2 regions of the Tepidimonas taiwanensis genome follow, and region 2 is predicted to be linked to the other one. Evidence: predicted binding sites of a transcription regulator. Region 2 holds the regulator's gene; the other holds the start of a gene.
What was found. The regulator NrdR, encoded in region 2, represses ribonucleotide reductase genes. The targets are predictions, from matches to a motif close to CACNANATNTNGTG.

Region 1: the regulator NrdR is predicted to act here: its motif matches at 3,801-3,814, upstream of LCC91_RS09430 (ribonucleoside-diphosphate reductase subunit alpha).

What each region holds. Positions count from the first base shown of each region.
Region 1 is NZ_CP083911.1:1,996,796-2,001,819, reverse strand. It holds gene LCC91_RS09435 (ribonucleotide-diphosphate reductase subunit beta) at 1-735, opposite strand, end outside; gene LCC91_RS09430 (ribonucleoside-diphosphate reductase subunit alpha) at 870-3,755, opposite strand; partial or broken gene ampD (1,6-anhydro-N-acetylmuramyl-L-alanine amidase AmpD) at 4,148-4,720, opposite strand; gene gspF (type II secretion system inner membrane protein GspF) at 4,887-5,024, opposite strand, start outside.
Region 2 is NZ_CP083911.1:1,818,918-1,823,941, reverse strand. It holds gene LCC91_RS08580 (PilW family protein) at 1-515, opposite strand, end outside; gene LCC91_RS08575 (type IV pilus modification PilV family protein) at 540-1,061, opposite strand; gene LCC91_RS08570 (GspH/FimT family pseudopilin) at 1,068-1,559, opposite strand; gene LCC91_RS08565 (GspH/FimT family pseudopilin) at 1,626-2,198, shown strand; gene LCC91_RS08560 (sensor histidine kinase) at 2,407-3,213, shown strand; gene nrdR (transcriptional regulator NrdR) at 3,182-3,631, opposite strand; gene glyA (serine hydroxymethyltransferase) at 3,638-4,882, opposite strand.

The sequences.
Region 1 (5,024 bases), 180 kb from region 2:
CGTGCCGGTGCGGAAATCCGGGTCCATGATCGCGTCGATGAACGGGATCAGGAACTCGTCCTTGTCGCGGATCGACGGGATTTCGTGGTAGGCGTTGAAGATCTCGCCTTCATCGAGCCCCAGCGATTCGACGATGTATTGATAAGCGTGTGTGTGGATGGCTTCCTCGAACGCCTGGCGCAGCAGGAATTGGCGGCACTCGGGCGCCGTGATATGGCGGTAAGTGCCCAACACGATGTTGTTGGCCGCGAGCGAGTCGGCCGTGACGAAGAAGCCCAGGTTGCGCTTGATGATGCGGCGCTCGTCCTCGGTCAGGCCGTTGGGGTCCTTCCACAGCGCGATGTCGCGCGACATGTTGATTTCCTGCGGCATCCAGTGGTTGGCGCAGGTGGCGAGGTATTTTTCCCACGCCCATTTGTATTTGAACGGCACCAGCTGGTTGACGTCGGTCTGGCCGTTGATGATGCGCTTGTCGGCGACGTTGACGCGGCGAAAACTCGCGGCCTGCGCGCGCACCGACTGGGTGGCGGCACCGGCCGTAGCGGCGGCGCTGGCGGGAGGGGTGCCAGAAGGGGCGTTGTGAGCGGCGCCGAGGGAGGGCGCATCACCCAGCCCCGCCGTCGGGGGCATCACACCGGCCAGTGGCGACACCGGCTGCAGCGCCGGCTCGGGTCGGGCCGCGGGGCGTGCCGGTTGCGGGGCGACGGTGGGGGTTTGGTCTTCCCAAATCAACATGGTGTGATCCGATCGATGAAATTATTGAAATATGACGACGAATTGACAAGGGCCGGCGGTCGCGGCGGGGGCGATGGGGCGCGGGCTGTTGCGCGCCGGCATCACCCCGCGGATCCGGGTGCCGCCGGCGCGGGTCACTGACAGGCCTCGCAGCCGGGGTCGTCGATCGCGCAGAATTTGATGTCGGTGGCGGGCTCGGCCGCGGCCACCGCCCCCAGGCCGGCCGTGCCCCCGGCGGTGGGCACGGCGTTGAGCGCGCCGCTGCGCACGGTGGCCTTCTCGGCGTGCGTGGCGCCGGTGGTGCGCAGGTAGTAGGTGGTCTTGAGGCCGCGGATCCACGCCAGCTTGTAGGTTTCGTCGAGCTTCTTGCCCGACGCGCCGGCCATGTAGATGTTGAGGCTTTGCGCCTGGTCGATCCACTTCTGGCGGCGCGCGGCGGCCTCGACCAGCCAGCGCGGCTCGATTTCGAACGCCGTGCGGTACAGCTCCTTGAGCTCCAGCGGCACGCGGTCGATCGGCCACAGCGACCCGTCGAAGTGCTTGAGGTCCATGATCATCACCTCGTCCCACAGGCCCAGGCGCTTGAGGTCCTTGACCAGGTAGTGGTTGATCACGGTGAACTCACCGGAGAGGTTGGACTTGACCGACAGGTTGCCGAAGCACGGCTCGATCGACGCGTCCACACCGATGATGTTGGAGATGGTGGCGGTGGGCGCAATGGCGATGCAGTTGGAGTTGCGCATGCCGTCGCGCGCGATCTTCGCGCGCAGCGCGTCCCAGTCCAGCGTGCGCGAGCGGTCCACCTCGACGTAGCCGCCGCGCTCCTGCGCCAGCAGGTCGATGCTGTCGGGCGGCAGGATGCCGCGATCCCACAGCGACCCCTTGTAGCTGGAGTAGCGCCCGCGCTCCACCGCGAGGTCGCTGCTGGCCCAGTACGCGTAGTAACACACCGCCTCCATCGAGCGGTCGGCGAACTCGACCGCCGCCTCCGACGCGTAGGGGATGCGCAGCTCGTACAGCGCGTCCTGGAAGCCCATGATGCCCAGCCCCACCGGCCGGTGGCGCAGGTTGGCGTCGCGCGCCTTCTTGACCGCGTAGTAGTTGATGTCGATCACGTTGTCGAGCATGCGCATCGCGGTGGCGATGGTGCGCTTGAGCTTGTCGTGGTCGAGCTCCTTGCCGTTGGGCCCGTCCTTGAGGTGCTGCACCAGGTTGACCGAGCCGAGGTTACACACCGCGGTTTCGGTGTCGCTGGTGTTGAGCGTGATCTCGGTGCACAGGTTGGACGAGTGCACGACGCCGACGTGCTGCTGCGGGCTGCGGATGTTGCACGGGTCCTTGAACGTGATCCACGGGTGCCCGGTCTCGAACAGCATGGTCAGCATCTTGCGCCACAGGTCGACGGCGCGCACCTGCTTGCACGGCTGGATTTCGCCACGGGCGGCTTTTTCTTCATAGGCCACGTACGCCTCTTCGAAATCGCGGCCGAACTTGTCGTGCAGGTCCGGCACGCTCGACGGCGAAAACAGCGTCCACATGCCGTCTTCCATCACGCGCTTCATGAACAGGTCCGGAATCCAGTTGGCCGTGTTCATGTCGTGCGTGCGGCGGCGGTCGTCGCCGGTGTTCTTGCGCAGCTCCAGGAACTCCTCGATGTCCAGGTGCCACGTCTCCAGATAGCAGCACACGGCGCCCTTGCGCTTGCCGCCCTGGTTGACGGCCACCGCGGTGTCGTTAACGACCTTCAGGAACGGCACGACGCCCTGCGACTCGCCGTTGGTGCCCTTGATGTGGCTGCCCAGCGCGCGCACGCGCGTCCAGTCATTGCCCAGGCCGCCGGCGAACTTGGACAGCAGGGCGTTTTCCTTGATCGCGTCGTAGATGCCCTCCAGGTCGTCCGGCACGGTGGTGAGGTAGCAGCTCGAGAGCTGCGAGCGCAGCGTGCCGCTGTTGAACAGGGTGGGCGTGGACGACATGAAGTCGAACGAGGACAGGACCTCGTAGAACTCGATGGCGCGCGCCTCACGGTCGATCTCGTTGAGGGCCAGGCCCATCGCCACGCGCATGAAGAAAGCCTGCGGCAGCTCGATGCGGCGCTTGCGCACGTGCAGGAAATAGCGGTCGTACAGGGTTTGCAGCCCGAGGTAGTCGAACTGCAGGTCGCGCTCGGGCTTGAGCGCCGCGGCCAACTGCGCCAGGTCGAAGGTCAGCAGCTCGGGGTTGAGCAGTTCGGCCTCGACCCCCTTCTTGATGAAGGCGGGGAAGTATTCGGCGTAGCGCGTGTGCATCTGCGCGTGCGTGACCTCCTCGCCCAGCACCTCCTTGTAGATGGTGTGCAGCAGCAGCCGCGCGGTGGCGTAGGTGTAGTCGGGGTCGGTCTCGATCTTGGTGCGCGCGGCCAGGATCGCCGCCTTGTGCACTTCCTCCATCGGCACGCCGTCGTAGAGGTTACGCAGCGTCTCGGCCACGATCGGCTCGGCTTTGACGTCCGGCCCCAGCCCCTCGACGGCGGAGTGGATCAGCGCCTGCAGGCGTTCCAGATCGAGCGGGCGGCGCTCGCCGCCGTCGACGACGTGCAGCACCGGCTGCGCGGGCTGCGCCTGTTCCTGCGCCGCCCGGGCGGCGCGCTCCTGCGCGCGGCGCTCGCGGTAGAGCACGTAGGCGCGCGCGACCTCGTGGTGGCCGCCGCGCATCAGGCCCAGCTCGACCTGGTCCTGCACGTCCTCGATGTGGAAGGTCCCGCCGCCCGGGCGCGAGCGCATCAGCGCCCGCACGACCGCCTGGGTCAGCTGCTCGACCGTCTCGCGCACGCTGGCCGACGCCGCCCCCTGCGGCCCGTGCACGGCCAGGAAGGCTTTCATCATCGCCACGGCGATTTTGTTGGGCTCGAACGGCACGACGGCGCCGTTGCGGCGGATGATCTGGTAGTGGGGCAGCGTGGTGCTGCTGGCCGCGCGCGCGACGTCGGCCGCGGGGGTGCCGTGGGCAGGCGACGAGGGGGAAGTGAGCGTGGTCTGCATGGGTCCTCGCGTAAATGGACGAGAAAAGGATGACCCGACTTAGGACACTAGATATAGTGTCCAACGGGTTCGAAAAACGCTAGCGGTAGTGTAGCGCGAGCCGGTGGCCGTGTGCGTCACCGCGCCACAAAAATTCTTTCTATGCCGTGGGCGCGCCGCGATTGCCTCGGGTTTTCCCGCGGGGTGGCGGCGTTGTTGGGCGTTGTCGCTCCGGCACGGGCTTGTCTTGAGCCTCCTGCTTCGCTTTTGTCAGAGGCCCAGAACACTGCGGGGGGCACGGAACTTCTTCGTGCCGGATCGATAGGGGGCCGGGACGGGGCCCGACGGCCGCGACGCGGACGCGGGCACGCGCGGCTGACCCGTGTCAGAACGGGCGGGTCCGGGTGCGGTCTTCAGGTCGCGCGGGTGTCGGTCGCCGCCGCGGTGCTGGCGAGCCCTTCGGCGGGCCAGCCGGTCAGTGCCGCCAGCCGCGCCCAGTCGAAGCCGGGGCCGGGGTCGCGCTTGCGCCCCGGGGCGATGTGTTCGTGGCCGGCGATGTCGGTGAGCGTCGGGAAGCGCGCGCGCAGCTCGCCGCACAGCCGTGCCAGCGTCGCGTACTGAACGTCCTCGAAGCGGTCGCCTTCGAGTCCTTCGAGTTCGATCCCGATCGAAAAGTCGTTGCAATTCGGGCGGTCCCGCCACGCGGAGACACCCGCGTGCCACGCCCGCCGCTCGCAGGCGACGAACTGCACCAGCGCCCCGTCGCGCCGGATGAGGAAGTGTGCCGAGACCTCGAGGCCGCGGATCTGCTGGAAATACGGATGGGTGTCCCAGTCCAGCGTGTGGGTGAAGAGCTGCTCGATGTACGGGCCGCCGTACTCGCCGGGCGGCAGGCTGATCGAGTGCACGACGATCAGGTCCAGCGTCGCCCCCTCCGGCCGGGGGCCGTGGTGGGGTGAGGGCACCCGGCGCGCCCACGGGAGCCAAGTGCCGGCAGGCTGGGCGCTGTGTTCGGGGGATGTGCCGGGGACAGGGCCGGCGTCGCGGGGGGCGTCAGTACGTGGCGCAGCGCCGGGGTCGCAGGCCGTGCCACCGGTAGCGGATAGGGTACCGGGGTGGGCGTGCGGCGCGGGTGAGGCGTGGGGCATGGCGTCAGCGCACCAGCTGATTGAGCTGGATGATCGGCAGCATCACCGACAGCACGATCAGCAGCACGATTGCCCCCATCGCGACGATGAGGGCGGGTTCCAGCAGCGTGGCCAGCCGCAGCGTGCGGCGTTGTACGTCGGC
Region 2 (5,024 bases):
CGCTCGGTCGTGTCGCAGACGAGCACGTCAGTGTTTCGATAGCCGCTGGCGTCGTTGAACGCCGCGGGGATGGCAGCAAGGGTCGCCGTATTGCCGTTGACGGTTACGTCGGCGACGGTGTCCGGGTTGGCGTAACGCACGAGAACCGCGGATTCGATGCGCATGGCGTTGTTCAACCCCGTGAAAGGCGCAGGCAGCGCGGGGTTGGGGCCAAACACTTCGATGGTTTGACCGTTGGCCGCCAGGTTGGCGCGTGTGCCGCATGGGGAATAGCCGGCGCTGCGGATGTCGCGCGCGACGAGTTCGGTGATCAGCCGCGTCACATCCTCGTTGCGCGCGGTGTTGACGGTTTGGGTGCTGGACTCGCGTACGCCAATCGCGTACCCCGCAACGGCGAGGATCATCACGGAGGCGATGGCCAAGGCGACGAGCAACTCGACGAGCGAGAAGCCGCGGCCACGCGGACGCGCCAGTGGTGTGATGCGCGTGCACTTGCGGGTGTCGTGTGTGGACATTTTGTGCGGTCTCGAAGGCAATGTTTAGAACGCGATGGTCGATTGCAACGAGGTCTGGCGGGGATTGCGCGCGTTGGCGCTACGGTCGTTGCTGCCGCCTTCGTCGTTCCATTCGACGGTTGCGGTGCATTCGGTGACGGTACGAGCTGGGTTGCCACGCTGCACTGTTTGGCATGTGATGGTGCCGCACACGCCGTCATTGTCGGCGTTGGCACCGATCGTTTGTTTCAGGCTGGCCAACCATTGTGTGGCGGGCGTGTTGGCGGCCTGCGGCACGGCACAGGTTCGTGCAAGGTTGAAGGGGGCCAACGCGTTTTGAATGCTTTGCCCGACCGGCCGATTGTCGACCGCGGCTTGCATCGATTCAAATAGACTGTGGATGTTGAGTACCGCCTGTTGGCGCTGCTGGCTGCTGTAGGCGTTGCGCAGTGTTTTGGCCTGCAGCGCAGCCATTCCGACTATGCCGATGGCCACAAGGAGCACGGCCACCATGGTTTCGATGAGGGTGGAGCCGCGTTGATGCGAGAAAGTGTGGATGGGATACATGGCTGATCAGGGGCAATTGCCGTTGACGACCTCGATGCGGGCTGGCGTGACGCACACCGATCGCGCAGCGGCCCCGGTGGTCACGGTCCAGGTGGGGCGGGTGCCGGGCGCGAGACCGCTGCGTGGGAAGCCATCGCCCCGATAGGTAATACAGGACAGACCGTTGTTTGGCGGGACGTTGCTCTGCACGTTGATGTCGTTGCGCAAAGTTTCTTGTTTGATATCGGGCGGGGCGGTATTGACGGTGCGCACCAAATACACGTTGTTGACGGTGCAGAATTCGACGCCATTGTTACGGCGCAGGGCCTCTTGCCGCGCCAAGCGCAGCCCGCTGGCCAATTCATTGGCGGTTGCGTCGACGCGCCAACGCTGCACCAATGGCCGGAGATTGGGGCCGGCGATGGCGGCGATGATGGCCAAAATGGCAACGACGACCATGACCTCGACGAGGGTCAGACCGACTGAGCGAGCGCGACGGTGATGAACGGATTGCGGCATGCGGACAGAATACACGGACACTCGGCGGTACCACGTACCGCCCGACGAGTGTGTATGCCTGGGAGGATGAACGGTGCTGCGTGTCTTGGGCCACGTGCGGCGTTGGCGGGGATAACGCTGGTCGAGATCCTCGCCATCACAGCGCTGGTGGCGATCCTCGTCTGCAGCGCGGCGGGGATGCTGCAATCGCTGTGGCGGCGATGGGCTTTGCAGCAAGCGGCGCAGCTGTGGGTCAGCGATATGAATGCCGCGCGCTATCATGCGGTGGCCAAGTCCCTGTTGGTCACGGTGTGTCCCAGTGTGGACGGGCAGCGCTGCGCCCCCGAGCAGGGGTGGTCCGTCGGGTGGATCGTGTTCGAGGACGGCGATGGGGATGGGCGGCGCTCGGTGCCTCACGAGGTGTTGTTGCGCCAGCGGCCCGCCTCGCGCGTGTGGGCACGCAGTCAGTTGCGCGGTGCTGTGACGGTTGGTCGGTACGTCATGTATACCCCGCAGGGCCGGTCGCGGCTACACACAGGCGCTTTTCAGGCGGGCAGTCTGGTTGCGTGTGACGATTCGGGGCGTTTTGGCATGCGTTTGGTAATGAATGCTGCGGGGCGTTGGCGACAGGAGGCGTTGAGTGCGGGCGAGTGCAGCTGAGCTCGGTGGCCGTCGCGCGCCAACGATGGCGCTGTTGGTGCGGGTTTGGTGTTGGATGTTTGCGGCGACGCTGGCATTGGCGGCGTGGCATTCGACACCGTGGGCACCGGCAGCTTGGGTTGGACACGCTTTGGGTGCGATTGCTGCCGGGAGTGCCGCGGTGGTGGTGTGGTGTCTTGCCCGTCGTTACCCAGCCCCGGTGGGCGTGGTGCTTGCCACTGTCGCGGCGGTGATGATGGCCCCGTTGGGGCATGCCTGGATGGTAGCGTACCGGGTACCGCCCGGTACAGACCCGTTGCGGCACACGGCGTGGGTGCTGATGTGGCTGGCGATGGCGGCTTTATGGGAGGCTTGGCAGCGGCAGCGCCTGTTGCCGGCCTTGGTCAACGCCCGTCTGCAAGCGCTGCACGCGCGCATGCAACCGCACTTTTTGTTCAACAGCCTCAACAGTGTGCTGGCGCTGATCCGTCGCGACCCTGAGCGCGCGGAGACTTTGTTGGAGGATTTGGCCGAGTTGTATCGCGCGCTGTTGAAGGAGCCGCGCCATCAAGTCACGTTGGCTGAGGAGCTTGCGTTGGCGCGGTCGTACTTGGCGGTGGAGCAAGCGCGGCTGGGGGAGCGTTTGGCGGTGCAGTGGCGGGTGGACGCCGCCCCGATGGATGCGCTGCTGCCTTCGCTGACGCTGCAACCCCTCGTCGAAAACGCCGTGGTCCACGGCGTGGAACCACGCTTGCGCGGTGGGTGTGTGACGGTGGAGGCGTTTGCTGACGCGTCACAGCTCGTGCTGTTTGTGCGCAACCCCATCGTGGATGCCGATCGCCCGGCGGCGCAGGGCCATGGCATCGCCCTGAACAACCTGCGGGAGCGGCTCGCGCTGCACCATGGCGCGTCGGCACGGTTGCGGGTATACGAGTCAGATGGCGAGTTTGTCGCGCAAGTCAGCGTGCCTCTGAAACGAAAGGCGGCTACCGAGCCGTCGACGCTCAACGACGCACCTCGTCGATCAGGGTCCTGAAGGCGTCGACGTCCTCGAAGCTGCGGTAGACGCTGGCAAAACGCACGTAGGCCACCTGGTCGAGCTGGTGTAGCTCCTCCATGACCCACTCGCCCAGCCGCTGCGAGGGCACCTCGCGCGTCGGTTCGGCGAGGAGCTTTTCCTCGATGCGCGCGATGGCGGCGTCGATCTGCGCCGTGGCGATGGGGCGCTTGCGCAGCGCCAGCGCGATGCTGGCGCGCAGTTTCGCCGGGTCGTAGTCGACGCGCCGGCCGTCCTTCTTGACCACCTGCGGGAACGTGACCTCCGGCCGCTCATAGGTGGTGAAGCGCCGCTCGCAGCCACCGCAGCGGCGGCGCCGGCGCACGAAGGCCCCGTCGTCGGACTCGCGCGTCTCAACCACCTGGGTGTCGCCGTGTCCGCAGAAGGGGCACTTCATGGCGTCTCAGCCGTAGACGGGGAAGCGCGCCGTCAGCTCCGCCACCTGCGCGCGCACCCGCTCGATCGTGGTCGGGTTGCGCGGATCGTCGAGCACGTCGGCGATCAGGTGTGCGGTCTGGCGCGCCTCCGCCTCGCCGAACCCGCGCGTGGTCATCGCGGGCGTGCCCAGGCGGATGCCGCTGGTGACCATCGGCTTTTCCGGGTCGTTGGGGATGGCGTTTTTGTTGACGGTGATGTGCGCCTGGCCGAGCACCGCCTCGGCCTCCTTACCGGTGATGCCCTTGGCGCGCAGGTCGACGAGCATCACGTGGCTTTCGGTGCGGCCGCTCACGATGCGCAGGCCGCGCGCCTGCAGCGTCTCGGCCATCGCCTGCGCGTTGCGGACGACTTGCTGCTGGTAGGTCTTGAACGCGGGCGACAGCGCCTCTTTGAACGCGACGGCCTTGGCGGCGATGACGTGCATCAGCGGCCCACCCTGCAGGCCGGGGAAGACCGCGCTGTTGATGGCCTTTTCGTGCTCGGCCTTCATCAGGATGATGCCGCCGCGCGGGCCGCGCAGGCTCTTGTGCGTCGTGGAGGTGACGACGTCGGCGTGCGGCACCGGGTTCGGGTAGACGCCCGCCGCGATCAGGCCGGCGTAGTGCGCCATGTCCACCATGAAGATGGCGCCGATTTCGCGCGCGACGCGGGCGAAGCGCTCGAAGTCGATGCGCAGGCTGTAGGCGCTCGCCCCGGCGATGATCAGTTTGGGCCGGTGCGCGCGCGCCTTGGCCTCCATCGCGTCGTAGTCGATCTCCTCTCGGTCGTTGAGGCCGTAGCTGATGACGTTGAACCACTTGCCCGACATGTTCAGCGCCATGCCGTGCGTGAGGTGGCCGCCTTCGGCCAGGCTCATGCCCATGATGGTGTCGCCAGGCTTGAGGAACGCAAGAAACACCGCCTCGTTGGCGCTGGCGCCGCAGTGCGGCTGGACGTTGGCCGCCTCGGCCCCGAAGAGCTGCTTGACGCGGTCGATCGCGAGCTGCTCGGCCACGTCCACGTGCTCGCAGCCACCATAGTAGCGCCGCCCGGGATAGCCTTCGGCGTATTTGTTGGTCAGCTGCGTGCCCTGCGCGGCCATCACGGCCGGCGAGGCGTAGTTTTCGCTGGCGATGAGTTCGATGTGGGCTTCCTGGCGGCGGTTTTCGGCCTGGATCGCGGCCCACAGTTCGGGGTCGGTTTGCTCGATGAGGATGTTGCGGTCGAACATGGCGGTCCTGTCGGGGTCGGTTGGACCCGCGGTGCCGGATACCGGCACCCCGGGCGGCCCAGGCGAACGGCACACGCGCCGCGGACCGGTCCACGGCAGCCGCGCGCTCCCCCGTGGTGTGTCCACGTCGGCCGCCGGCGGG